DNA from 3 places in the Pseudomonas sp. NPDC078700 genome. Region 1 is predicted to be linked to each of the others. Evidence: predicted binding sites of a transcription regulator. Region 1 holds the regulator's gene; each other region holds the start of a gene.
What was found. The regulator sigma-54, encoded in region 1, starts transcription at its own class of promoters, with help from an activator protein. The targets are predictions, from matches to a motif close to ANTGGCATNNANNTTGCTNT.
Positions count from the first base shown of each region.

Region 2: the regulator sigma-54 is predicted to act here: its motif matches at 3,537-3,556, upstream of ACIGCM_RS02555 (flagellar basal body rod protein FlgF).
Region 3: the regulator sigma-54 is predicted to act here: its motif matches at 6,548-6,567, upstream of nirB (nitrite reductase large subunit NirB).

Region 1 covers NZ_JBITUI010000005.1:275,734-285,433, reverse strand. The annotation lists gene ACIGCM_RS18775 (phospholipid-binding protein MlaC) at 1-254, opposite strand, end outside; gene mlaD (outer membrane lipid asymmetry maintenance protein MlaD) at 268-738, opposite strand; gene mlaE (lipid asymmetry maintenance ABC transporter permease subunit MlaE) at 738-1,535, opposite strand; gene ACIGCM_RS18760 (ATP-binding cassette domain-containing protein) at 1,535-2,344, opposite strand; gene ACIGCM_RS18755 (KpsF/GutQ family sugar-phosphate isomerase) at 2,592-3,566, shown strand; gene ACIGCM_RS18750 (KdsC family phosphatase) at 3,566-4,090, shown strand; gene lptC (LPS export ABC transporter periplasmic protein LptC) at 4,102-4,668, shown strand; gene lptA (lipopolysaccharide transport periplasmic protein LptA) at 4,655-5,191, shown strand; gene lptB (LPS export ABC transporter ATP-binding protein) at 5,195-5,920, shown strand; gene ACIGCM_RS18730 (RNA polymerase factor sigma-54) at 6,058-7,578, shown strand; gene hpf (ribosome hibernation-promoting factor, HPF/YfiA family) at 7,768-8,076, shown strand; gene ptsN (PTS IIA-like nitrogen regulatory protein PtsN) at 8,092-8,556, shown strand; gene rapZ (RNase adapter RapZ) at 8,573-9,430, shown strand; gene ACIGCM_RS18710 (HPr family phosphocarrier protein) at 9,443-9,700, shown strand, end outside.
Region 2 covers NZ_JBITUI010000001.1:532,393-542,092, reverse strand. The annotation lists gene ACIGCM_RS02580 (bacteriohemerythrin) at 1-144, shown strand, start outside; gene flgB (flagellar basal body rod protein FlgB) at 477-884, shown strand; gene flgC (flagellar basal body rod protein FlgC) at 899-1,342, shown strand; gene flgD (flagellar hook assembly protein FlgD) at 1,364-2,041, shown strand; gene flgE (flagellar hook protein FlgE) at 2,086-3,393, shown strand; gene ACIGCM_RS02555 (flagellar basal body rod protein FlgF) at 3,605-4,345, shown strand; gene flgG (flagellar basal-body rod protein FlgG) at 4,392-5,177, shown strand; gene flgH (flagellar basal body L-ring protein FlgH) at 5,239-5,934, shown strand; gene ACIGCM_RS02540 (flagellar basal body P-ring protein FlgI) at 5,946-7,049, shown strand; gene flgJ (flagellar assembly peptidoglycan hydrolase FlgJ) at 7,061-8,278, shown strand; gene flgK (flagellar hook-associated protein FlgK) at 8,287-9,700, shown strand, end outside.
Region 3 covers NZ_JBITUI010000001.1:87,210-96,909, reverse strand. The annotation lists gene ACIGCM_RS00440 (xanthine dehydrogenase family protein molybdopterin-binding subunit) at 1-1,626, shown strand, start outside; gene ACIGCM_RS00435 ((2Fe-2S)-binding protein) at 1,619-2,158, shown strand; gene ACIGCM_RS00430 (c-type cytochrome) at 2,161-3,387, shown strand; gene ACIGCM_RS00425 (formate/nitrite transporter family protein) at 3,839-4,651, shown strand; gene ACIGCM_RS00420 (protein kinase) at 4,703-6,430, shown strand; gene nirB (nitrite reductase large subunit NirB) at 6,763-9,324, shown strand; gene nirD (nitrite reductase small subunit NirD) at 9,324-9,689, shown strand.

The sequences.
Region 1 (9,700 bases):
GCCTGGCGCGAATAACGCACGGTCATCACCCCGCGTGAAATCCCATCGACGTCTACCACTGGCCCAAGAATAGTATCCAGAGCGGTATAGAACGCATTTGGATCGCTGCGATACTGCTCTTTATTGGCTTTGAGGTCATCAAGCAGCGTGGTTGTCGTTTGCTGGACCACTTCATTAGCGGTCGGCGCGGCAATGGCGATCAGTGGCAGTGTCGCCAGTAAAACGACCAGGCTGTTTCGAAGTAATTTGATCATTATCCGCTCCCGTTTACTTGGAATCGTCTTTATTGACTGAGTTAAGTAAAAACTTACCTATCAAGTCTTCCAGTACCAGCGATGACTGAGTGTCATGGATAGTGCCGCCATCCTTTAACACCTCTTCTTCGCCACCCACACTGATACCGATATACTTTTCACCGAGCAGACCGGCCGTCAAAATTGAGGCCGTGGAGTCTTCCGGTAAATTATCGACCTTCTTGTCGACAGACATGGTGACACGCCCGGTATAGCTATCGCGGTCCAGATCAATTGCCACGACCTTGCCAATACTGACGCCAGCCATGGTCACCTTGGAACGTACGGTTAGACCCGCAATGTTGTCAAAGTGCGCATAAATCTTATAGGTATCGTCATTGCTACCCATTGTCAGACCGCTGACGCGCAGAGCCAGTAGCATCAATGCCAGCAATCCGGCCAGCAGGAACAGGCCGACACCAACTTCCAGTGTGCGGTTTTGCATCAGAAATCTCCAAACATCAAAGCAGTCAGAATAAAGTCCAAGCCCAATACAGCCAGAGAGGCATAGACCACTGTTCGGGTAGTAGCCTGACTGATGCCTTCCGAGGTCGGTTCACAGTCATAGCCCTGAAACACGGCAATCCAGGTCACAACAAAGCCAAAAACGATGCTTTTAATCACACCATTAAGCACGTCATCGGTGAAGGACACGCTGTTTTGCATGTTCGACCAGAACGAGCCTTCATAGACGCCGAGCCAGTCAATCGCGACCATCGCTCCACCCCAGATACCGACCACGCTGAAAATCATCGCCAGCAATGGCATCGAGATAAAGCCAGCCCACAATCGTGGTGCAACAATATGTTTGAGCGGGTCTACCCCGATCATCGCCAGGCTTGAAAGCTGTTCGGTGGATTTCATATTGCCAATTTCTGCCGTCAAGGCTGAACCAGCACGTCCTGCAAACAACAACGCAGCAACCACCGGCCCCAACTCGCGCAGCAGGGTCAGGGCAACCATTTGCCCAACGGCCTGCTCCGAGCCATAGCTGGACAGAATATTGAAACCTTGCAGCGACAAGACCATGCCAATAAACAGGCCAGATACCACAATAATTGCCAGAGACATGACCCCGACAGAATGCAGCTGCTTAACCAGTAAATGGAATGAATTGCCAGAGGTGCCACGCCCTAACAGCGCACGTAGCAGGAATATTAATGAGCGCCCCAAGGTTGCGACCACATCAATACCGGCGCGCCCTAACAACGCGACCCGTTCAATTGGCGTTCTTTTGCGCATCAGCGCGCCCCCAGTAAATCGTCGCGGTAACTTTCCGCCGGAAAGTGAAACGGCACCGGTCCATCTGCCGCGCCGCGCATAAACTGCTGTATGCGCGGGCTCTGCGACTTCATCAATTCATCAGGCGTACCCTGACCCAGCACACGGGTATCGCCCACCACATAAATGTAATCCGCAATACTCGCGGTTTCTGCCAAATCATGGGAAACCACAATACTGGTAATACCCAAGGCATCATTGAGCAGACGAATCAAACGCACCAAAACCCCCATCGCAATAGGGTCTTGGCCAACAAAAGGCTCGTCGTAAATCAAAATCTGAGGATCCAGAGCGATGGCTCGTGCCAAAGCTACACGGCGCTTCATCCCTCCAGACAGCTCATCGGGCATCAACTCGATTGCACCGCGCAGCCCCACGGCCTGCAACTTCATCAGCACAATATCGCGAATCATTTCTTCTGGAAGCTTGGTGTGCACACGCAATGGAAAAGCCACGTTCTCGAATACATCGAGATCCGTAAACAGGGCACCGCTTTGAAACAGCACACCCATTTGTTTACGCATGTCGAACAATTCACTGCGCGACAGTGTCGGCAGGTCAACCCCATTGACCCGCACTTCCCCAGCAGAAGGCCTTAGTTCAGCGGCAATCAGCCTTAACAGGGTCGTCTTGCCGCTTCCGGAAGGCCCCATGATGCCAATTACCTTGCCGCGCGGAATACACACGTCGATATTTTTGAAAATATCTCGATCACCGCGCTTAAAACTGACGTTTTTAAGCTCAACCGCATAATGACTTTCGGCGCCCATCTAAACTCCTTACCAACAGCCTCCCTTGATAGACGCTCGGTTTCAAAATGAAGACACCGCGCCAATCCTCAGGGCCGAATTAGCGCAGCATCATACCACCGACCCAGAAGCGCTCCCAATATTAGCGAAGACGAAAACCACACAGACGCATAACAACTTAGAAAAGGCGGCGCAATTCTAAGATGAGCTGGCCACGCTTTCGGGCTATAATCGCTGGCTTTTACAGAGCATGGCCTGACCGACCGACATGAACCAGTCAAACGATCTGATCAAATCTGCAGAGCGCACCATTCGCCTTGAATTGCAAGCGGTTGAAGAACTGCTGCCACGAATTGATGACAACTTTGTCCGCGCTTGCGAACTGATCCTTTCGAGCAAAGGCCGAGTAGTGGTTGTCGGCATGGGCAAATCCGGTCATGTCGGCAATAAAATTGCCGCGACCTTGGCCAGCACTGGCACCACAGCTTTTTTTGTACATCCGGCTGAAGCCAGCCATGGCGACATGGGCATGATCACCCGCGACGACGTTGTACTGGCGCTCTCCAATTCAGGCTCGACGGCTGAGATTGTCACCTTGCTGCCACTGATCAAACGCCTGGGCATCAAGCTGATCAGCATGACTGGCAACCCGGAGTCAGTTCTGGCCAAAGCGGCCGAAGTCAATCTCGATGCCAGCGTATCGAAAGAAGCCTGCCCGCTTAATCTGGCGCCCACGTCATCGACCACGGCATCATTGGTGCTCGGCGACGCACTGGCGATCGCATTACTCGAAGCACGCGGCTTTACCGCCGAAGACTTTGCCTTTTCACATCCCGGCGGCGCACTGGGCCGGCGTCTACTATTGAAAGTAGAAAACGTCATGCACACTGGTGATGGCCTACCCACAGTCATATCAGGCACCTCGCTTCGCGAAGCGTTACTGGTTATGACCCAAAAAGGCCTCGGCATGACCGTTGTAACAGATTGCAACGGTTTACTCGCCGGAATCTTCACAGATGGCGACCTGCGCAGAACTCTGGACCGGGAAATTGATCTACGCCTTGCAACCATTGACCAAGTCATGACCGCTCACGGCAAAACCGCACGCGCCGAAATGCTCGCGGCTGAAGCGCTGAAGATCATGGAAGACCATAAAATCAGCGCCCTGGTGGTAGTTGATGAAAACGACCGTCCAGTGGGCGCACTAAACATGCATGACCTGTTGCGCGCCGGAGTAATGTAATGACACCTGAATTCAAAGCGCGTGCCTGCGCAATCAAACTGGCAATTTTCGACGTTGACGGCGTACTCACTGACGGCAAGCTATATTTCCTAGTCGATGGCAGTGAATTTAAAACATTTAACACCCTCGATGGCCAGGGCATCAAAATGTTGATCAACTCAGGTGTGCGCACAGCTATTATTACCGGACGCAAGACGCCGGTGGTTGAACGCCGGGCACAAAACCTGGGGATCCAGCACCTATATCAGGGGCGCGAAGACAAACTGGCAGTGCTCGACGAACTGCTTGGTGAACTCGGCCTAAACTATGAACACGTTGCCTACCTGGGTGATGACTTGCCGGATCTGCCGGTTATTCGTCGAGTAGGCTTGGGCATGGCTGTTGCCAGTGCAGACCCTTTTGTCAGGGAACACGCGTTCGCAGTGACCCAGGCTAAAGGCGGTGAAGGCGCCGCTCGTGAGTTCTGCGAGCAGATCATGCTCGCCCAAGGCACCCTTGAAGCTGCTCAAGCAGCCTACCTGTAGACCTGCAAACTATGCGCAAACCATTAAACATTTTGCTCCTCCTGCTTGGCGTGCTGCTAGTCGCCGCAGCGGGCTACTGGAACATCAACCCGGACAGCTTTGCGGACAAACCCGCCAAGACCACTGCGCAAAACACAATCGACTTCTATGTGGTCAACTCTAAAACCGTGCAATATCAGCCTGACGGTACATTGCATTACGAGATGACTGCCGACAAAGTCGAGCATGCCAAAGCCTCGGATATCTCCTACCTCACCCAGCCAGACCTGCTGCTGTACCGTGAAGGAGAGTTGCCATGGCATGTCCAAAGCGAGAAAGGCGAAGTTTCACCTGGCGGTAAAGAGGTCGAGCTGATTGATAAAGTTCGCGTTGAGCGCACCGATGCAAAAGGTCGCCCAACCTTGCTTACGACCAGTCGTCTTACGGTAATTCCCGATAAGGAATATGCGCAGACCCAGCAAGCCGTTAGAATTGAAGCGGCCAACGGGGTGACCACGGCGCAAGGAATGAAAGCGTATTTAAATGACAGCCGGATGCTCCTGCTGTCCAACGTAAGAGGCCAGCATGAGGTTCGTTAAAACCCTCCCCCTTCTACTCAGCTTAGGTGCATCGCTAGGAAGCGTTAATGCCTGGGCTTTGCCAACTGATCGCGATCAACCGATCCGCGTACAGGCCGACAGTGCCGAGCTTGACGACAAGCAAGGCGTGGCAGTGTACCGCGGTGATGTCGTGATCACCCAAGGCACCATGAAAATCACCGGCGACACTGTCACCATTACGCAGAACGCCAAAGGCGAAGTCGATGTCTTTACCTCCGTCGGACGCCCTGCGTATTACGAACAGAAGCCTGCAGTCGACAAAGAGATCGTCAAAGCCTACGGCCTGACCATTCAGTACTTTTCCGCCAACGAGCGCATTGTGCTGATTGACCAAGCCAAAGTCATCCAAGAGGGTAATACCTTCGAGGGCGAAAAAATTGTCTACGATACGCAGCGCCAAATCGTCAATGCTGGCCGCGCAAATGGCACCAAGGTGACCACGCCGCGCCCGCGTATCGATATGGTGATTCAGCCGAAGAACAAACCCACCCAAGGGCAGTAATTAATGGCTACATTGAAAGCCCAACACCTGGCTAAAAGCTACAAAAGCCGCCAGGTTGTCCGTGACGTTAGCCTAAGCATAGACAGCGGCCAAATCGTCGGCCTGCTTGGCCCTAACGGTGCAGGTAAAACCACCTGCTTCTACATGATTGTGGGCTTAGTCCAGGCTGACCAGGGTCGGATCCTGATTGATGACCTCGATGTCAGCCACCAGCCAATGCATGGCCGTGCCCGTGCAGGCATTGGCTACCTGCCGCAAGAAGCTTCCATTTTTCGCAAGCTCAGCGTGGCCGATAACATCATGGCAATTCTTGAGACGCGTAAAGAGCTGGACCGTGCAGGCCGCGAGGCTGAATTGGAGAGCCTGCTTGAGGAATTCCATATTCACCACATTCGTGACAACCTGGGCATGAGCCTTTCTGGCGGCGAGCGGCGTCGCGTTGAAATCGCGCGCGCCTTGGCCACTGCACCAAAATTTATCTTACTTGATGAACCATTTGCCGGTGTCGACCCGATTTCGGTCGGCGACATTAAGCAAATCATTCACCACTTAAAAGCCAAAGGTATCGGCGTATTGATTACCGACCACAATGTGCGCGAAACACTGGATATTTGCGAAACAGCCTATATCGTCAGTGACGGCCAGCTCATTGCAGAAGGTGATTCAGAAGCCATTCTGGCTAACCAGACAGTTAAAGAAGTCTACTTGGGTCATGAATTCCGCCTTTAAATGGGGTTTTTCTCGCCCAATTAGCGTCAACAGCTAGGCAAAGCACTGCGATTCAGGCATATAATTTGCTTCCTTGAGGCGCCTTATCAGGTGCCCTGTAGTGGATTGCGCAGAGACGCCGGTAAATAAGGTCTGCAATGAAACCATCGCTAGTCCTGAAGATGGGCCAGCAGCTGACGATGACTCCTCAGCTGCAACAAGCCATTCGCTTACTCCAACTGTCGACCTTGGATCTTCAACAAGAAATCCAGGAGGCACTGGAGTCAAACCCAATGCTTGAACGCCAAGAAGATGGCGAAGACTTCGATAATTCGGACCCTATGGCCGACGGCGCAGAAACTGCGCCTGTCGAGCAGCCGGTTCAACAAGACACCTACGAAGAAAGCAGCAACCACCAAGATGCTCCACAAACTGTGGACAACCTGGACGACGGCGAGTGGAATGAACGCATTCCCAATGAGCTGCCTATCGATACTGCCTGGGAAGACGTCTACCAAACCAGTGCCAGCAGCTTGCCGAGCAGCAGCAATGACGACGACGAGTGGGATTTCACCACCCGCACCTCTACCGGTGAGAGCCTGCAGAGCCATATGCTCTGGCAGCTCAACCTGTCGCCAATGTCCGACAAAGATCGCTTGATTGCAGTCACCCTGATCGACTGCATCAACCCCCAAGGCTACCTCGAAGAAACCCTCGAAGAGATTCTCGAAGCCTTTGATCCAGAATTGGATATCGAGCTTGACGAGATTGAGGCCGTCCTGCACCGCATCCAGCAGTTTGAGCCGTCAGGCATTGCTGCCCGCGACTTGCGCGAATGCCTGACCTTACAGCTACGCCAACTGTCCGCCAAGACGCCTTGGCTGGCAGAAGCACAGCGCCTGGCTAATGATTACCTGGATCTGCTTGGCAATCGGGATTACAGCCAACTGATGCGCCGCATGAAGCTCAAGGAAGACGAGCTGCGTCAGGTTATCGAACTGATCCAGAGCCTTAACCCACGCCCAGGCTCGCAGATTGAATCAAGCGAGCCTGAATACGTGGTGCCCGACGTCATCGTGCGCAAGCACAACGAGCGCTGGCTGGTTGAGCTCAACCAAGAGGCTATGCCTCGGCTGCGGGTCAATGCCCAATATGCAGGTTTTGTGCGCCGTGCTGACTCCAGCGCTGACAACACCTTTATGCGCAATCAGTTGCAAGAAGCCCGCTGGTTTATCAAAAGCCTGCAGAGCCGTAACGAAACCTTGATGAAAGTCGCGACCCAGATTGTCGAGCATCAGCGCGGCTTTCTTGATTACGGTGACGAAGCGATGAAGCCGCTGGTACTACACGATATCGCCGAGGCAGTTGGCATGCACGAGTCGACCATCTCGCGCGTTACCACACAAAAATTCATGCATACCCCGCGCGGCATTTACGAGTTGAAATACTTCTTCTCAAGCCATGTCAGCACTTCCGAAGGCGGAGAATGCTCGTCTACAGCGATCCGCGCGATCATCAAAAAACTGGTTGCAGCGGAAAATGCAAAAAAGCCGTTGAGTGACAGCAAGATCGCTGGTTTACTGGAGGAACAAGGCATTCAGGTAGCTCGCCGCACAGTTGCTAAATACCGTGAATCCCTCGGTATCGCGCCTTCAAGTGAACGCAAGCGATTGATGTAACAGCTGATGAACAGGAAAATCGTCTCACCCAGTATCGAACTGGCCCACGCCTCGCTAAAAGCAGCCATACTGCTCTTATCCAGAGTGTGAAATTGCCAGACTCGCTGACTGAGAGCTTTTCGCGCCACAGTGTTCCGGCGGCAAGCAAAACAGCTTGTCTCTTACACACGGCAACAAGGAGAATGCGGTATGCAAGTCAACATCAGTGGACACCAGCTAGATGTGACCGACGCCCTGCGTGACTACATCGACGAAAAATTCAGTCGACTAGAACGCCACTTCGACAAGATTACGAATGTGCAAGTCATTATGGAGGTCGAGAAGCTCAAACAGAAAATCGAAGCCACCTTACACATTGCGGGCGGCGAAATAGTCGCCAATGCCGAACACGATGATATGTATGCAGCAATCGATTTACTGACTGACAAACTCGACAGACAACTTATCAAGCACAAGGAAAAGCAGCTCGACCGTCAACAGGGTGCAATGGCCCGTTGATATCGCCCAACTCCTATGATCCGACTTGAAAATATCCTGACCCCCGGCCGTTCCTTGGTGAACGTGCCGGGCGGCAGCAAAAAACGTGTTCTCGAACAGATTGCCAACTTGGTTGCGCGCGAACTGCCCGACCTCGATGGACAAGACATTTTCGAAAGCCTGATTGCCCGCGAGAAACTCGGGTCCACCGGTTTTGGTAATGGCATCGCCATTCCACACTGCCGCCTGCCCGCTTGCAATGCGCCAATCAGTGCATTGCTCAGGCTTGACTCCGCTGTAGATTTCGACGCGATCGATGGCGCACCGGTAGATTTGCTATTCGTCCTGCTGGTTCCTGAAGCCGCCACGGATGAACACCTGGAACTGCTTCGTCAAATCGCGAGCATGCTTGATCGCAGCGATGTACGTGAACGATTGCGCCAGGCCCAAAGCAATGACGCCCTGTATCAAGTTGTTGTCGATATCCAGAACAACAGCTAAATGGCAGAGAACTCCCATGCGCTTGATTATTGTCAGCGGTCGCTCAGGATCAGGTAAAAGTACGGCCCTTGCTGTTCTCGAGGACAACGGCTTTTACTGCATTGATAACCTGCCAGCCAGCTTGCTGCCGCAACTCGCTGAGCGAGCGCTTCAGCAGCAAGATTCAGTTCGCCCCAATGTCGCGGTGTCAATTGACGCTCGTAACCTGCCAAGCGATCTGAATATGTTCCCAGAGCTGCTTGAACAAGTGCGTGCACGCAATGTTCAGTGCGATCTACTGTACCTGGATGCAAACGAAGAAACCTTGCTCAAGCGTTTCTCGGAAACCCGCAGGCGTCATCCACTGACTAACGACAATCGTTCGTTAGCAGAAGCCATTACCGATGAAGCGCTGCTGCTTGAGCCAATCATCGATCTGGCCGACCTAAAGATCGACACCACCCACCTGAATCTCTACCAGCTGCGCGATACCCTCGCTCTGCGCCTGTTGAACAAGCCAGATCCGGGCACAGCATTTCTGGTTGAGTCCTTTGGCTTTAAGCGTGGCATGCCAGTTGATGCCGACGTGGTATTTGATGTGCGCTGCCTGCCGAACCCCTACTGGCGGCCTGAGTTGCGCGACTTTTCAGGCCTCGAAAAGCCGGTTTCAGACTACCTGGACAGTCAGCCGGATGTTCAAGAGATGTATCAGGACATCCATGACTATCTGAGTAAGTGGTTGCCACGTTTTGCGGCCAGCAATCGCGCCTATGTCACTATCGCAATTGGCTGCACAGGCGGGCATCATCGCTCGGTGTATATTGCCAATCGTTTGGGCAAAGCACTCAAAACGCAGCTCAAAAACGTCCAGACTCGCCACCGCGACCTCAGTTAAGGAATCGCCGCGATGCCCGCCTGCGAAGTAATCATCATTAACAAGCTCGGTTTGCATGCACGGGCTGCCGCTAAATTTGTCGGTGTAGCCAGCCAATACCCGTGCTCCATTAAAGTAGGCCGCACATCAGAAAGTCTGGTCGATGGCAAAAGCATCATGTCGGTCATGATGCTCGCCGCCGGCAAAGGCACCTCAATTCACCTGTTCACCGATGGCGATCAAGATGAGCAGGCGCTCGAAGCAATCCTGGAGTTGATCAACAACTTCTTC
Region 2 (9,700 bases), on a different contig from region 1:
CTGTTGTCGCGCTGGCTGTTCAACCATATCCGCAATGACGATGCTGCCTATGCCAAGGTTGTAATCGACAATATGAATCGAATCACCCAAGACAAACAGCCGGCTGGCTGGCTGTCTCGCTCCATGCGCAAGTTTTTTAGCTGATACAGCCCGCGCTCAACAATCCTTTCGGCGCGGCGTTCTGTTCGCGCCACTGGACGGCCAGTACCCCGAGTAAATTCAGCCGTTGAAATGACGTTGCGCTCCTTGCCTGTGGTGGTTCGGCCACCGACATCAAATGCGTTCTGAGCGGCAATACGCTAGCGGGTTAGTGGGTAAAGGCTTTGCCGCAAGCGGAAATTCATTGCCGCTTTAGCCTCGGTGGTCACTCTATTTATTCGTAAGCTGTTGTATTTAAAGGCTTAAAATTATTGGCACAGGGTTTGCTTTGTTCCTTGCACAGAAAACGGCTTCGGCAAACGGCAAGGGCACAAACCATGAGTATCAGCTTCGCAAGCGCACTTGGCATTCACCAGCAGGCACTGGGCTTTCGTTCCCAGCGTGCCGAAGTGTTGGCCAATAACATGGCGAACGCAGACACGCCTAACTACAAGGCGCGTGACCTGGATTTTGCCTCTGTGCTGGCTGAGCAAAATGCCAAGACTCAAGGCGGTACTTTTGCGTTGAACCGTACTAACTCACACCACATCAGTGCTGAGGGTATGGCCACCGCCGAAGCTGAGCTCAAGTACCGCACGCCGATGAGCCCTTCGCTGGATCAAAACACCGTCGACACCCAGCTGGAACAGTCGAACTACGCGCAAAACGCTATCGAATTCCAGACCAGCTTTACCTTACTCAATAGCAAATTCAAAGGGCTGGTCAGCGCCCTGCGCGGCGACTAACGGAGACTGATGCCATGTCACTAGCCAGTGTATTCAATATTGCCGGGACCGGCATGAGCGCGCAAAGCACGCGCCTCAATACCATTTCCAGCAACATCGCCAACGCCGAGTCGGTGTCGTCGAACATTGACCAGACCTACCGCGCTCGCCACCCAGTGTTCGCCACCATGTTTCAGCAGGCGCAAGGTGATGATAGCGGCTCACTGTTCGCGGAGCAGGATGCAGCAGGCAGTGGTGTTCAGGTGCTGGGCATTGTTGAAGATCAAAGTTCGTTGATGCCGCGTTATGAGCCTAACCACCCGGCAGCTGACGAGAATGGCTACGTGTATTACCCCAACGTCAACGTGGTTGAGGAAATGGCTGACATGATCTCCGCCAGCCGGGCTTTCCAGACCAACGTTGAAATGATGAATACCGCTAAACAAATGTTGCAGAAGGTGCTGACCCTGGGTCAGTAAGCCATCAATGAGGAACGCTAAATGAGCGTCGATAGCACCAGTGGCGTTGGCAGTTCGGTCCTTGATCAACTGCAGATTAAATCGTCCAGTACCGGTACAGACAAAGAGCTTGGTAAAGACGAGTTCTTGAATCTGTTGGTTGCCCAATTGAACAACCAGAACCCCCTTGAACCTCAGGGTAATGGTGAGTTCATCGCCCAGTTGGCGCAGTTCAGCCAAGTAGAAGGGATTCAGCAGTTGAACGGTAGCGTCGATACCTTGCTGTCGGGTTATCAGTCTTCTCAAGCCTTGCAAGCCTCGTCCCTGGTTGGGCGCAAAGTGATTGTGCCGACCGACAGCGCGGTGGTTGATACCAGCGAAAGCTTTAAAGCCAGCCTGGTGCTGCCGACCAGCAGTAGCAACGTCTACGTCAACGTTAAGGACAGCGCCGGTTCAGTGGTGAGCCGCGTCAACCTGGGTGAGCAGGAAGCCGGCAATGTCAGCTTTATCTGGGATGGCAAGGACTCAAGCGGCAATGTGATGGCGCCAGGCACTTACACCTTTGAGGCGGAAGCGACCTATGCCGGTGAAACCAAAGGTCTGTACACCATGCTTCCAGCCAACGTTGACAGTGTCACTTTGGGCGGCAGCGAACTCATGCTGAATTTGGCCGGGCTGGGCAGTGTGCCGCTCTCGCAGGTTCAGGTAATCGGTCAGTAATCAACACGATTTAATGGCCGGCTGTTCCGGCAAAGGAGTATTCCATGGCGTTCAATATCGGGCTTAGCGGTCTGCGCGCAGCGACCAGCGATCTCAACGTTACCGGTAATAACATCGCCAACGCAGGCACGGCTGGCTTCAAGCAGTCGCGCGCCGAGTTTGCTGATGTGTATGCTGCTTCTGTGCTTGGCTCCGGCAAAAATGCCCAGGGCAGCGGGGCACTGCTCAGTGACGTGTCGCAACTGTTTAACCAGGGTAACGTTAATTACACGCAGAACTCGCTGGATTTGGCGATTAACGGTAATGGCTTCTTCCGCACCAGTAATAATGGTGATATCAGCTATACCCGCGCCGGTTATTTCGGCACCGACCGCGCCGGTAATATCGTCAATAACTTTGGCTACAAGCTGCAAGGTTATGCGGTGGATGGTAATGGTAACCTGCAAAACGGTGTTATCTCTGACCTAAAGGTTGAGAGCGCCAGCCAGGCACCAAAGCCGACAGGCACCATTACCCAGCCGTTCAACCTTAACTCGACGAATGAAGTCCCGACGACAACGCCGTTCGACCCGAATGATCCAACCTCGTTTAACTCCTCGACCTCGGTGAATATCTTCGACTCGCAGGGCAACTCCCATGCGTTCACGCAATACTTCATCAAAACCGGTGCTAACAACTGGCAAATGAATGTACTGGTTGATGGACGCAACCCAGGGACGCCAACTTCGACCACGCCCTATTCGGCTGACCTGACATTCAATGCCGCCGGCCAATTGGACACTGCAGCGCTGACTTCGACAGATTTTACCGTCGCTGCAAACGGCACCTTGAATATGACTAACTGGGTGCCGGCCGCTTCTGATGGTGGTACGCCAGCCGTTTGGAGTGGTAATGGTGCTACCGCGAACGCGACGGGGGTCAATTTTGACTTCCGCGGCACGACCCAGTATTCGAGCCTGTTTGCGGTCAACAGTGTTGACCAAAACGGCTACACCACCGGTGAACTGGCAGGCCTTGAAATTGATGATACCGGGGTGATTTTTGCCCGCTACACCAATGGCCAGTCGAAAGTGCAAGGGCAGGTGGTGCTGGCGAACTTTGCCAACATGCAAGGCCTGACCCCGGTTGGTAAGACCGCTTGGGTGCAGTCGTTCGAGTCAGGTGAGCCGGTTATTGGTGCGCCAAACAGCGGTACTTTGGGTGCGTTGCAATCCGGTGCTCTGGAAGATTCCAACGTTGAGCTGTCGGATCAACTGGTCAACCTGATTGTGGCGCAGCGCAACTATCAGGCGAATGCGAAAACCATCGAAACTGAAAGTGCGGTGACCCAGACCATTATCAACCTGCGTTGATTTAATGCGCTGACCAGACTTTGCCGCTCGCGGCAAAGTCTGGCCGACCGCATCTCACCGATCGTTGTACTAAAAAGCTCCTTTGGGAGCTTTTGTTTTATATAAAGTCTATATTTATCAATGGTTTAATTGTTAATTTCGAGGCTGGCACAGGCTTTGCAGTATTGCCTGTATAGAGCACAAGGCGGCACGCCTATCTCGGAGAGTTACCATGGATAAAATGCTTTACGTCGCCATGACTGGGGCCCAGAACAACACACTGGCTCAGCGCGCGCATGCCAACAACTTGGCGAATATTTCAACCAGCGGCTTCCGTCGTGATTTTGAACAGGCGCGGGCAATTTCCTCATTCGGTGAAGTCTACCCGTCACGTGTTTATGCGATGAGTGAGCGCCCAGGTACTGACTTTACTCCGGGCTCACTGCAGGAAACCGGGCGTGATCTTGACGTCGCAATCGGTGGTGAAGGCTGGCTTGCCGTGCAAGCGCCAGATGGCAGCGAAGCCTATGTACGCACTGCCAGTTTGAATGTTGACGCCTTGGGGGTATTGCGCACTGGCAATGGTTTGCCGGTTATGGGCAATGCCGGGCCAGTTGCCGTGCCGCCAGAGCAGGGCATCGATATCGGTCAGGACGGCACCATCAGTATTCGTGCGCTGGGTGAGGCACCCAATGTGCTGGCAGAAGTTGACCGACTGAAACTGGTTAACCCCGATCCTAAGCAGCTGGAAAAGGGTGCCGACGGCATGATGCGCCTCAAAGGCGGCCAGCCTGTGCAGGCAGATGCGACCGTGCGACTGACCTCAGGCTTTCTCGAGTCAAGCAACGTCAACGCAGTGGAAGAGATGACCGCGATCATGTCGTTGTCCCGTCAATTCGAGCTGCAAGTAAAGATGATGCGTACTGCCGAAGACAATTCGTCGGCCATGGCGCGGGTTTTGCAACTTAGCTAATTATCAGCACGCGGCGACGTGAAAATGTCACCCGAGGAGAACAAATATGCTTCCGGCACTGTGGGTCAGCAAAACCGGTTTGTCCGCTCAGGACATGAACCTGACCACTATTTCCAACAACTTGGCCAACGTTTCGACCACTGGCTTCAAACGCGATCGCGCTGAATTTGAGGATCTGCTGTATCAGATCCGTCGTCAGCCTGGCGGCCAGTCGAGCCAAGACAGTGAATTGCCTTCGGGTTTGCAGCTCGGTACCGGTGTGCGCATTGTCGGCACCCAGAAAATCTTCACCGCAGGTAGCTTGCAGACCACCGAGCAGCCCCTCGATTTGGCTGTTAACGGTCGTGGTTTCTTTCAAGTGTTGATGCCGGACGGCACTGTTTCATATACCCGTGACGGTAGCTTTCACCTCGACTCCGACGGCCAGGTGGTGACCTCCAATGGCTTTCCCCTGGAGCCCGCAATCGTGCTGCCTAACGAGGTTAAAACCTTCACTGTGGGTGAGGACGGTACGGTCTCGGTTACCACCGCTGGTAATGCTCAGCCACAGGTGATCGGCAACTTGCAAACCGCTGACTTTATTAACCCGGCTGGTCTGGAAGCCATAGGCAGCAACCTGTTTCTCGAAACCGCTTCCAGCGGCGCGCCACAAGTCGGTACTCCGGGTTTGAATGGCCTGGGGACCACGTTGCAAAACACCTTGGAAAACTCGAACGTCAGCGTGGTTGAAGAGTTGGTGAACATGATCACCACCCAACGCGCCTATGAGATGAACTCAAAAGTGATCTCAACTGCTGACCAGATGTTGTCCTTTATTACTCAGAATCTTTGATGGTTTTGGCCACGCGTTGAGCGGGCCTTTGCGTTAACTGTTACACCGCGAGGGTGGATCTATGAATCGGCTAGTTATTGTTTCTTTACTGTTGGGCACTGCGCTGTTAAGTGGTTGCGTTGCGCCTGTGGCCAAGCCGAATGATCCTTACTACTCGCCAGTGCTGCCGCGTACACCGCTGCCGGCTGCGCAAAACAACGGTTCCATCTATCAAACCGGTTTTGATAACAACCTGTTTACTGATCGCAAGGCCTATCGGGTCGGTGACATCATCACTATCACCCTCAATGAGAAGACCCAGGCGAGTAAAAACGCTGGTTCGCAGATCTCCAAAGACAGCAAAACCAGCCTTGGTTTGACTTCGCTCTTTGGTGGTGGGGTAACCGCTGATAGCCCGTTTTCTGGCGGAAATTTGTCGCTTGACGCTTCCTACAGTGGCAACCGCGACACCCAGGGTGACAGCAAGGCTGCACAAGGAAACAGCTTGACCGGCTCGGTCACTGTGACAGTGGCGGAAGTCCTGCCTAACGGCATTCTTTCAGTACGCGGTGAAAAGTGGATGACGCTCAACACTGGTGATGAGCTGGTGCGTATTGCGGGCCTGGTGCGTGCCGATGATGTGGCCACTGACAATACCGTGTCTTCGACCCGTATTGCCGACGCCCGCATTACTTACTCAGGTACGGGAGCTTTTGCCGATGCCAGTCAGCCAGGTTGGTTTGATCGCTTCTTCCTTAGCCCACTGTTCCCGTTTTGAGGGCTGCAAGCATGCGTCTAAGCAAATACCTGATGATGTTCGCCGTGCTGCTGTTAAGTGCAGCAGCGCAGGCTGAGCGTCTTAAAGACTTGGCGAGTATCCAGGGTGTGCGGAGTAACCAACTGATCGGTTATGGCTTGGTCGTGGGTTTGAACGGCAGCGGCGACCAAACCACGCAAACCCCATTCACGGTGCAGACCTTTAACAACATGCTTGCCCAGTTCGGCATCAAAGTGCCGGTGGGCGGCAACGTCCAGCTTAAGAACGTCGCGGCTGTTTCGATCCACGCCGATTTGCCGGCGTTTGCCAAGCCAGGCCAGACCATTGATATCACCGTCTCCTCCATTGGTAACGCCAAGAGCCTGCGCGGCGGCAGTCTGTTGATGGCACCGCTTAAAGGTATCGACGGCAACGTCTACGCCATCGCTCAAGGTAACTTGGTAGTGGGCGGCTTTGATGCTGAAGGCGGTGACGGCTCGCGTATCACCGTTAATATTCCTTCGGCTGGGCGTATTCCCTCAGGTGCCACTGTTGAACGTTCGGTGCCAAGCGGTTTTGATCAAGGCAACAGCCTGACCCTTAACCTCAATCGTCCAGACTTCACCACTGCCAAGCACATTGTTGATCAAATCAACGAGCTGCTTGGCCCGGGTGTGGCTCAGGCCATCGACGCCGGCTCGGTACGCGTCAGTGCGCCGCTGGACCCTAACCAGCGGGTTGATTACTTATCGATCCTTGAGAACCTTGAAGTGCAAGCCGGTCAAGCGGTGGCCAAAGTGATTATCAACTCACGCACCGGCACCATCGTCATAGGCCAAAACGTGCGCGTGCAGCCAGCTGCAGTGACCCACGGCAGCCTGACGGTGACCATTACTGAAGACCCAATCGTCAGCCAGCCGGGTGCTTTGTCCGGCGGTCAAACGGCTGTGGTACCACGCTCACGCGTGGATGCAACACAAGAGGCCAAGCCGATGTTCCGCTTTGGCCCAGGCACCACGCTGGATGAAATCGTCCGTGCGGTTAACCAGGTTGGCGCTGCGCCTTCCGACCTTATGGCCATCCTCGAAGCGCTGAAACAAGCTGGCGCTTTGCAGGCTGACTTGATCGTTATTTAAGGGACGGATCGATGGACTCTCGACTCACTGCAGGACTCGCCAGCGCTGGCACCACTTCACTGGATACTGGCGTTGCAACTGACCTTAATCGGCTGAGTAAATATAAAGTCGGTGGCGACAGCGAAGCTAACATTGGCAAAGTCGCCAAAGAGTTCGAGTCACTGTTTCTCAATGAAATGCTCAAGGCTATGCGCTCCGCTAACGAAGGTTTTAGCGAAGGCAATTTCATGAACAGCGAAGAAGGTAAGACCTATCAGGGCATGTATGACCAGCAATTGGCTGTGACCATGTCCAACAACAAAAATGGCATTGGTCTGGCTGATGTTTTGGCGCGCCAGATGAGCAAGATGAAAAGCCACAGCGACCGGCCTAACCCGTTCGCTCAACCCGATAACAGCCTGACCAGCGCCAGCCACACGGCCGCGCCTAGCGCTGTTGCCGCTACCGGGGCTGTTTCAGCTAAACCTGTGGCTCAGGTTGATAGCAGCCGTGACGACTCCAGCTTAATCAACAAGCGTCGCCTTTCACTGCCTGGCAAGTTGGCTGATCGTCTGCTCGCAGGCATTACCCCTACCACCGATACCGCCGCCGTGCAGGCCCTGGCCAATAATGACTGGATTCCGGCAATTGCTCATGCAGCCCCGGCGGACAAAGGCTTAAGCATCAACGGCAGCGATGCTATTACCGGTAGCCGTTTGACCTCAAAAACCGGGAAGGGCACCTCGGCATTCACCTCACCTGCAGACTTTATTGCGACCATGTTGCCGATGGCTGAAAAAGCCGCCGCGAAAATCGGTGTTGAGGCGCGCTATTTGGTGGCACAAGCCGCGCTGGAAACCGGATGGGGCAAGTCGATTATTCGTCAGCAGGATGGCACCGTCAGCCATAACCTGTTTGGTATCAAAAGCCATAACTCCTGGGGCGGTGAGTCGGCCCAAGTGCTGACCACTGAATACAAAGGCGGCAAGGCTGTGAAAGAAGCGGCCTCGTTCCGCTCCTACGATTCGTTCGCCCAGAGCTTTGAGGATTACGTCAGTTTCCTGCAAAACAATGGCCGATACGACAAGGCATTGGGCAGCACTGAAAATCCAGAGCAGTTCGTAAAGGAATTGCAGAAAGCCGGCTACGCCACTGACCCGCAGTACGCCCGCAAAATTTCCCAGATCGCCCGGAAGATGTCGATCTATCAAACTGTCGCCGCCGTCGATACGACGCCAACTCGTGGATGAGCTGAATAATGGCTGACTTACTCAATATTGGCTTGTCTGGGCTGTCGTCAAACAAGACCCAGTTGTCGGTGACCGGGCACAACATCACCAACGTCAACACGCCGGGCTACTCGCGTCAGGATGCGGTGCAAGGCACCCGTGTGCCGCAATTCAGCGGTGCCGGTTTCATTGGTTCTGGCACCACACTGGTTGATATACGCCGCACATACAGTGAGTTTCTCACCACACAAGTGCGCACCAGTACTTCGCTGAGCAGTGATGTTGAGGCCTATAAAAGTCAGATTGAGCAACTTGATTCGCTGTTGGCAGGTTCCACCACCGGTATCACGCCATCGTTGCAGGATTTTTTCTCGTCACTGCAAACCGCTGCAGAAGATCCATCCAATGGGCCTGCACGGCAGTTGGTGTTGTCCCAGGCGGAAGGCCTGAGCCGACGTTTCAATACGGTCTATGACCGGATTGATGAGCAAAACACCTTCATTAATAAGCAGATGTCAGCGGTAACCGATCAGGTCAACCGCTTGGCTGGCTCTATCGCCAGCTTGAATGATGCGATTGCCAAGGCATCAGCCACTGGGCAGGCACCTAATGACCTGCTCGATGCACGCGAAGAAGCCGTGCGCCAGCTTTCGACTTTTGTCGGTGTCAACGTGGTCGCGCAAGATGACAACTCGCTGAACGTCTTCGTCGGCAGCGGTCAACCGCTGGTTGTTGGTAATACTGCCGGTCGGCTGGAAGCGGTTGCGGGTAAGGGGGATCCGAACAGGGTTGAGATCGAGTTTGTCAGTGGCGCGTCCCGCCAGGGCATCACCACACAACTGAGCGGTGGCGAGCTGGGCGGTTTGATTCGTTACCGCTCTGAAACCCTTGATCCGACGCTTAACTCCCTGGGCCGACTGGCACTGTCGGTGAGCGACCAGATCAACACACAACTGGGCGAGGGGGTTGATCTCAAGGGGCAGGTAGGGTCGGCCTTATTTGGTGATTTCAACGCACCTGAGTTGGCGGCGCTGCGGGTTAAAAGTTATTCGACTAACAGTTCTAACGCTCAGCCGTTGCTGAATATCACTGACACCTCGATTTTGACCACCAGCGATTACCGCTTGGATTTCGATGGCACTAACTACACCGCCAGACGCTTGAGTGACAACCAAAGCATGACGGTGACAGAAAACCCGCCAGGCAGTGGCACCTTGAGCTTTAACGACAGCGGCGGTCGCGATCAAGGCTTTCAGATTGTTGTGGGCACACCGGCACCTGCTGCTGGCGATAGCTTTCAGTTGCAGCCAACACGGCGTGGCGCGACCTCTATTTCTACTGTGCTTGATCAGGCTGATCAGCTTGGCTTTGCCGCCCCGGTCCGCGCAGTAAATGGCGCGCTGGATGCTAACGGTAATATCACCGGTAGCAACCGTGGCACAG
Region 3 (9,700 bases), on a different contig from region 1:
GTCGATGGCGGTGGTCGAGCCAACTATAGCCCTTCGGTAGCGGCGGTTGGCGCTACCGCAGCACAGTCGATCTACTACATGCCGCAGAACGACCTGCAGGTCACGGCTTATCATTCGCGTGGCGTAGAAGCAGGTTCGATGCGTGGTTACGGCACACTGCAAAGCATGGCATCGACCGAAATGATGGTCGATGAAATTGCCGATCGACTGGGTATTGATGCCATTGATCTGCGCAAGAAAAACGCCATGGTCTCAGGCATGAAAAACACCCAAGGCGCGGTGCCTGCTGGTGCCTTGCGCCTGCACGAAATTCTCGACAAAGCGGCGTCTCACGAAGTTTGGAAAAATCGCGACGCACTCAAGCAGCAACGCGAAGCGCAAGATCCTGATCATTGGTACGGCGTTGGTTTCGCCATATGCCAGAAAGACTTCGGCACCGGCTCCGAAGCGCCGATGGCAAGTATCGAGTTCACCGCTGATGGACACATCAGCCTGCGTCACATCGGTATTGAAATTGGCACCGGCATGTCGACGTCTCAAGCGTTGGTCGTGGCCGATTTTCTCGGTATGCCTGCGAGTGACGTGAAGACGGGCGAAACCGAGTGGCCAGAACTGCAGCTTACGTCGGGCGGTAACCCATACACCATGAGTCAGGCCGAACAGGACAGCTTCTTACGCAACCCACGCTGGGTTGGCAAGTTGGCTTCGGCGTCGTCGGCGACTAACTCCGCCTACTACTTTAGCCACGCCACCCGTGAAGCGGCACGCGTGCTGTTCAACCACGGATTATGGCCAGCGGCATTGCAGATCTGGGGTCAAGGCCCTTACGGTGGGCAGGCCAATCCTTACGTGGTACGCCGTGAAGATGCCCATTGGGTTGACGGCAAGCTGACTGCCAATGGGATGCAACCCCTGAGCTTTGCCCAATTGGCCAAACACGCCCATGAACAAGGTCTTGTCACCGGCGCAACCGTGCACGGCTTTAACCGCTGGAGCTGGGCGCAAGCCGAGTTCAGCATCGATGGTGTACGTGAGCGGTTACCGCTCGATAGCCTCGCAGTGAAGTACGGTGACGGCGCTGCCAGTGTGAAGAAGGCGCAAATGAACAGCGCAGGCTTCCATCTACTAGACCGCCAGAACGTGCACTACCCCGACACTCAATTGAATAACGCGGCAGTGACTTACTACAGCCCGGTGGCGACGCTGGTTGAGCTGAAAGTGAACAAGGGCTCCAATGAGGTGCAGGTACTGAACCATCATTCCTGGGTCGAGTGTGGACGAGTGCTGGTGGAGGAGCTGGTTAGAGGCCAGCTTGAAGGCGGAATCGCCATGGGGATTGGCCATGCGCTGATGGAGGAGATGCCGCTGTATGAAGGTGGGCCGGGAGAGGGTGACTGGAACTTCAACCGTTACCGACTGCCGATGTCGCGCCATGTTGCGGTGTGGCAACAGACGGCGGAAATCTTGCCGCCCCTGTCACCCAGCGATCCATCCAAAGGCATTGCTGAGGTGGTGATGATTCCCGTGGTTGGTGCTATCGGTAATGCCGTGACCCACGCCATTGGCAAACGCATCCGCGACCTGCCTATTACTTCTGCGCGCATCAAGGAGGCCCTCAATGGCTAATCGTCCTCTGCAACTGACCCTCAACGGTAAAGCCGTCGACTCGGCGGACATCCCTGATGACCTGCCGATGATCGATTACCTGCACGAATACAAAAACCTCACTGGCTCGCGCCTGGGCTGTGGCCAGGGTATTTGCCATGCCTGCGTGGTGATCGTTGATAACCCCGACGGCACCTGTGAAGAGGTGCGTACCTGTATCACTGGCGCGCATTACTTCGCAGGCAAAAAAGTGCGGACCATTGAAGGTCATGCGAGCCGTGATGAACAGGGCAAGGTGACTGAACTCAACCCGATCCAACAGCGTTTTGTGGATGAGTTTGCCTTTCAGTGCAGCTATTGCGCGCCAGGCTTCGTCAATGCGGCCACTGTATTGGTGGAGACGCTCAAGCGCCAGCCGGTGGTAAAAAGCCAATTGGAACAAGTCATCGAGGACAGTCTTGGTCATCACATCTGTCGTTGTACAGGCTATGTTCGCTACTTCAGCGCCACGCGCAATGTGCTGACCGACCTTGGTCTGGTCAAGGAGGGTTGAGCATGACGCATATATTTGCCCGTTTGACCTTGGCGATCGGCCTGGCTGCATCACTGTCCATGGCCCAAGCCGATGATCAGGTACAGCACGGCGAGTACCTTGCCCGTGCAGCCGATTGCATGGCGTGTCACACAGCGCCTGGCGGTGCGCCGTATGCCGGTGGTCTGCCAATCGTTTCGCCATTTGGCACCATTTATGGCACCAATATCACCCCGAGCAAAGAACACGGGATTGGCCTGTACAGCGATGATGAGTTTTTCGCGGCGCTCACCGAAGGCAAACGCCGCGACGGTGCCAACCTGTATCCGGCGATGCCCTATACCTCATATCACCTGATGCCCCGTGAAGACTCCGATGCGATTCACGCCTACCTGAAAACCATCGAGCCGATTGAGCGCAATGGGCCAGAAACCAGCTTGAGCTTTCCCTTCAATGTGCGCCTGGGTTTGCTCGCCTGGAACATGGTTTACGCCAAGGATCTGCAACTGCAACCCGCAGAGGGCAAAAGTGCAGCCTGGAAACGTGGCCAGTACATGGTTGATGTGCTCGGTCATTGCGGCGAGTGTCACACGCCTCGTAGCCAGACCGGTGCGATGGAGCTCGACAAACGCCTGACCGGTGGTGTGCTCAATGGCTACTTAGCGCCGAGCTTGTTGACCAATGACTTGGCCGAGCGTGGCTGGAATCATCGAGATCTAAGTACTTTTCTCAAACATGGTATGAGCGCCCAAGGCACGATGTTTAACGAGATGTTCCCGGTGTTCCACAACAGCACTCAATACTTAAGTGACGCTGATCTTGCAGCGATGGCGACATTCTTGCTCGGTGATAAACCACCCGCGACAAAAACGCTGACTGAAGTGCCGTTTGACAAGCTCAGCCCAAGTGCCCAAAACGGCCGCCAGCAGTACCTTAACGTTTGCGCCGGTTGTCACGCACCAGATGGCGAGGGCAAACCGCACATCGCCGTGGCCATGCGCGGCAATACCACCTTGCGACTGGATGATCCGCGTAACTTGTTGCGGGTGATTGAAGACGGGATTGGTGAGCAGCAGTTTACCGGCTTCGAGCGCATGCAACCGATGCCGGGCTTTGCCGACAAACTGAACCATGAGCAACTGACCGATCTGCTTAATTATCTTCGCCAAAGCTGGGGTGGTCAGGCCGGCAATATGGTGGTCGGTGATGTGCAGAAATTGCAGGAAGACGCGCCGCGGATTGAGCATTAAGCGCTAATTAACCTGTCCTAACCGCCACCAATAAACCCGCCGTCACCTAACCAGGTGGCTGCGGGTTTTTATTTGGCCAGCCATTTAATCTCCCAGCAGCACGCGGTTACAGGATGGGGCATACAGCTTGAGCTGTGCTCCGTTTTGGTTCCTTTTGCTCCGGGGCATGCGTGGCAAAGGATACGAGAGGCGCCTCTAAACTGCGGATCAGCGTTAACTGAGCAGGGTTTGGCGCGTAACTTGCTTTTTCAATACTTAGTTAGGTAACACAATTGCTCAACGCGCAACGTGGCCCAATGATCAACGGCGATCAGACGGTATTAAACCCAGTTGTTCGTTGGGCTAAACAGGGCGGTTGAGCCCTAAAAGTTAACAGGCAAAGGCGCCTGGAGCTGAAAGGCTTCAGGCGTCTTTTTTTTGCGTTTAAAAACTCACCCTCAGAGAGAAAAACATGTCCTATCTAGCTCCTGCTGAGTTTGTCAGCAAAATGGTGGATGCAGGCGAATCGAAGGTTTTCATGTCGACTCGCGATACCCTTATTCGCGCATTTATGGCCGGCGCGATCCTGGCTTTGGCAGCTGTTTTTGCAATTACCATTACCGTGCAATCAGGCATGCCACTGGTTGGTGCTATGTTGTTCCCGGTCGGCTTTGTGATGCTTTACCTGATGGGGTTTGACTTGCTCACCGGGGTTTTCGTACTCGTGCCTCTGGCGCTGCTCGACCGCCGTCCTGGAGTGACTGTAAATGGAGTGCTGCGCAATTGGGGTCTGGTGTTTCTTGGCAACTTCGCCGGTGCACTGACCGTGGCGTTTATGATGGCCTTCGTCTTCACGTACGGTTTCTCTACCAGCCCGGGCGTCATTGGTGAAAAAATCTCGCACATTGGTGAGGCGCGCACCTTGGGTTACGCGGAATACGGCCTTGCCGGTTGGTTGACCATTTTTCTGCGCGGCATGCTGTGCAACTGGATGGTTTCAATGGGCGTAGTTGGCGCAATGATCTCGACCACAGTGAGTGGCAAAACCATCGCCATGTGGATGCCGATCATGCTGTTCTTCTACATGGGCTTTGAGCATTCGGTTGTGAACATGTTCCTGTTCCCATCAGCCATGATCATGGGCGGTAACTTCTCAGTGATGGACTACATGCTGTGGAATGAAATCCCCACTGCACTGGGTAATCTGGTTGGCGGCATGGCATTCACTGGCCTGACGCTGTACACCACCCACGTGAAGACTGCTCCCAAGCGCAGCTTCAACTAATTGTGCGATCACGGCTCGCCGGCATTGCTGGCGGGTCGTGTTGGGAGCCACATGGCAAGCCAGCTGAAAGTATCCATTGGGCAGTGCTCAGATAAAGGGCGAAAGGCTGCCAATCAGGATTTTCATGGTGTTTTCATCCCACTTGAGCCGCAGCTCACCGCTAAGGGCATTGCCATTGCGTTGGCTGACGGCATCAGTAGCAGTGCTGTCAGTCATATTGCCAGCGAGTCAGCTGTCGGCAGTTTTCTCAGTGATTATTTCTGTACCTCTGAGGCTTGGTCGGTAAAAAAGTCGGCGCAGCGGGTGTTGATGGCGACCAATTCCTGGTTGTATGCACAAACACGGCAAAGCCAATACCGCTACGACCTGGATCGAGGTTATGTGTGCACCTTGAGCGCCATGGTGATCAAGTCAACCACTGCGCATATCTTTCATGCCGGTGATACGCGTATCTACCGCCTGCGTGATTCGACGTTGGAGCAATTGACTGAGGATCACCGCCTCTGGATCTCACAAGACAAGAGTTACTTGAGCCGGGCGATGGGGGTCAATACGCACCTTGAGCTCGACTACAGAAGCCTTCAGGTGGAGCAGGGTGACCGATTTGTCTTTGCCACTGATGGTGTTTATGAGTTTGCCAGTTCGGCGTATATGGTCGAGTTGATTCAGACCCTGGATCACGATTTAGAGGCGGCCGCGCGTTCGATTGTCGAGCACGCCTATGCGCAAGGCAGTGATGACAATTTAACGGTGCAGATAGTCAGGGTCGACAGCGTACCCCTGCAAGATGCCAGCGAGTTGCAGCAGCAACTCACGGAGTTGCCTTTTGCGCCGGTGCTTGAGGCACGTGCGGAGTTCGACGGCTATCGGATTATTCGTGAACTCTATGCCAGCAGTCGTAGCCATATTTACTTGGCGCAAGACATCGAAACTGATGCCCAGGTTGTACTCAAAGCACCCTCGGTCGATTTGCAGCATGATCTTGCGCATCTGGAGCGCCTGCTCAGCGAAGAGTGGGTGGCACGGCGCATCGACAGCCCATACGTACTCAAGGCTCCAGTGCCGACGCGCAAGCGTAATTATCTGTACAGCGTCAGTGAATTTGTTGAGGGGCAAACGCTGCGTCAGTGGTTGCTCGACCATCCTCAGCCTGAATTGGAGAAGGTGCGGGCCATGGCTGAGCAAATCGGCAAAGGCTTGCAGGCGTTTCATCGCCTGGAAATGCTCCACCAGGACCTGCGGCCTGACAACATCATGATTGATGCCGATGGCAGCATAAAGTTGATCGACTTCGGCTCGGCACAAGTCGCCGGACTGATGGAGATTACTTCGCCAATTGAACGCAACCAGTTGCTTGGCACTGCACAGTACACGGCACCAGAATATTTCTTGGGAGAGTGCGGCTCACAAGGGTCTGACCAGTTCTCCTTGGCGGTGATTATTTATCAAATGCTCAGTGGTCACTTGCCCTATGGTGCCGATGTGGCCAAGTGCAAAAGCCGTGCAGCACAAAACCGTCTGGTCTATCAGCCCTTGCATGATGCTAACCGCGAGTTGCCTGTGTGGCTTGATGATGTGCTACGTAAAGCCCTGAACCCCGACCCACTCAAGCGCTATCCGGCGCTCTCAGAATTTATTTTCGAGTTGCGCCAACCGAGCAAGAACGTGCTCAACAAACACCGTGCGCCCCTCTTGGAGCGTAACCCTTTGTTGTTTTGGAAGAGTTTGTCAGCGCTTCTGGCGGTGCTGGTCATTTGGCTGATAAGCAGGGGCCAGTAAGCGAACGGGCATCAGACTGGTGCGTCGGATGGGTTGACTGCACCATCGCTGTTCTAAAAGCCCCTTGTTGTTACCCTCGATTTAGTTGGAAAGCTTCTAAAACATTACTTTCATGGATGTGGCATAAGCCTTGCTTTTACTGAGGTAATGCTCTCACCAGCTGAGGGCCGCTCACTCGATCAATGGCGATCCGAACGTGGGCAAGCATCGCTAAACAAGGCATTGCGGCCTTGGGTTTAGCTGCAACTAACAGGCAAAGGCGCCTGGAACCTTCTAGGTTCCAGGCGTTTTTTTTTGGTTTTAAAAACGTGATTGGCTTGTACAGGTGCTCTATGAACTCCACTGTCGCAACCTTGAATAATCTGCAAACCCTGATCGTTATTGGCAACGGCATGGTCGGTCATCACTGCGTAGAGCAATTGATAGAGCGCGGTGCCTTGTCTCAATACAGCATTCATGTGTTCAGTGAAGAGCCGCTGCGGGCCTATGATCGTGTGCATCTTTCCGAATACTTTACGGGTCGCGATGCCGAGTCCCTGGCCCTAAGTAGCGCAGCGCTTTATCAGCAACCGGGAGTAACCCTGCATTTGGGCGTTCCTGTGCTGGAGATTGACCGCCAACGCCGCGAGGTGATCAGCGCAGAAGGCTGCTTTACGTTCGATAAGCTGGTGCTTGCGACAGGCTCTTACCCGTTCGTGCCCCCTATTGAAGGTGCCGAAGGTGACTCGCGTTTGGTTTACCGCACATTGGCTGACCTGGACACTATCCAGACAGCAGCCAAAAACGCTCGCCGCGGTGTGGTCGTGGGGGGTGGTTTGCTTGGATTAGAAGCAGCCAATGCGTTGAAATCTTTAGGGCTGGAAGCTCACGTGGTGGAGTTTGCACCGCGGTTGATGCCTGTGCAGCTGGATGATCACGGCGGCTTGGCGCTCAAGGCCCAGATAGAAGCCCTTGGCGTGAGTGTGCACCTGTCCCGCGCAACCCAATCGATCAGTGCGGGTGGCGAATACCGTTACCGCATGAACTTTGTTGGCGATGAGTTTCTTGAAACCGATCTCATTGTATTTTCTGCGGGGATTCGCCCGCAGGATGCGCTGGCTAAACAGTGTGAACTCGAACTGGGTCCGCGTGGCGGGATAGCAATCGACAGTCAATGCCGGACCAACGACCCGCATATTTATGCCATTGGTGAGTGCGCCGCATGGAACGGTGGCGTCTTCGGCTTGGTTGCTCCGGGTTATCAAATGGCTCGCGCGGTGGCGACCCAGCTTTGCGGGGAAGACAGCGACCCTTTCATGGGGGCCGATATGTCAACCAAGCTTAAATTACTCGGGGTCGATGTTGGTTCCATTGGCGATGCGCACGGCGCCACCCCAGGTTCTCGCAGTTACCGTTTTATTGACGAAGCCACTGCCAGCTATCGCCGTCTGGTCGTTTCGCCCGACGGTAAGCATGCCATCGGTGCAGTTCTGGTTGGCGATAACAGCTATTACGATACCTTGCTGCAATACGTGCAAAACGGCATCAAGCTGCCCGCTGATCCTTCCTGTTTGATCTTGCCGCAAGGCGAGGGCGCTCCTGCGTTGGGTGCTGATGCATTGCCGGATACGGCAACCATCTGCTCCTGCCATAACGTCAGCAAAGGCGCGATTTGCGCAGCTATTGACGGCGGTTGTGGTGACCTTGCAGGCCTTAAGTCCTGTACCAAGGCAGCAACAGGTTGCGGCGGCTGTGCGGCGCTGCTTAAGCAAGTTTTTGAACATGAATTGACGGCCCGAGGTGTAGTTGTAGACAAGAGCCTTTGCGAGCATTTTGCCTATACCCGTCAAGAGTTGTACGCGATTGTGCGTGTCGAGGGCATCGAGACCTTCGATGAGCTACTCAGCAAGCATGGCAAGGGTCATCTGGGGTGCGACATCTGCAAACCAGCGGTGGGTTCGGTGCTGGCGTCTTGCTGGAACCGCTCGATTACCGACCCCTTGCTGGTGTCGTTGCAAGACACCAACGACACCTTTATGGCCAATATGCAAAAGAACGGCACCTACTCAGTGGTGCCGCGGATTCCCGGTGGCGAGATCACCCCGGATGGCTTGTTGGCAATTGGCGCGGTGGCGAAAAAATACGACCTCTACACCAAAATCACCGGTGGTCAGCGCATTGATTTATTCGGCGCACAACTTCATGAGCTGCCGGATATCTGGGGTGAGTTGATCGCGGCAGGTTTTGAGACAGGCCATGCCTATGGCAAATCCTTGCGCACAGTTAAATCCTGCGTTGGCAGCAACTGGTGCCGGTACGGTGTGCAAGACAGTGTCGGCATGGCGTTGCTGCTTGAGGACCGCTACAAAGGCTTGCGCTCGCCGCACAAAATCAAATTCGCGGTCTCTGGCTGCACCCGTGAATGTGCTGAGGCGCAAAGCAAAGACGTTGGCGTGATTGCCACTGAAAACGGCTGGAATCTTTACGTCAGTGGTAACGGCGGTATGCGCCCACGTCACGCTGAACTCTTTGCGACGGATTTGGATGACGCAACCCTGATCCGCTATATCGACCGCTTTTTGATGTTCTACGTGCGCACGGCAGATCGTCTGCAGCGGACGTCGGTGTGGCGTGAATCACTGGAAGGGGGGCTGGACTATCTCAAGGCGGTCATCATCGAGGACAGTCTCGGCCTTGCGACTGAGCTTGAGGCGCAGATGCAGCTTGTAGTCGATCGTTATGAGTGTGAGTGGGCCAATGCATTGAAAGACCCGGAGAAGCTCAAGCGCTTCCGTACCTTCGTCAATGACAAGCGCAGCGACCCGGATATTCATTTTGTAAAGGAGCGCGAACAACGTCGCCCTGTTCGCGATACCGAGCTGTCCCTGATTCCGTTATTTGAAGAGGTGGTCTAATGAGCCAGTTACGCGTAGCCGATCAAATTCAACAGTGGCAAGCGCTGTGTAGCAAACAGGATTTGGTCGCCAATTCCGGTGTGGTTGCTTGGGTCGAGGGTGTCCAAGTTGCTTTGTTTTATCTGCCGGGGGAGGCCAATGACAAGCAGCTCTATGCAGTCGATAACCGTGATCCAAAGTCCGGTGCTAACGTGATTGGTCGCGGTATTGTCGGCAATCTGGCAGGCGACCTGGTGATTGCTGCACCGCTGTATAAGCAGCATTTTCGCCTAGATGATGGCAGTTGCCTGGAATACCCAGAGCAACAACTGCGCACCTGGCCAGTACGCTTTGCCGGGGAGCATGTAGAAATTGCCATGAGCTGAGCGTTGCAGTT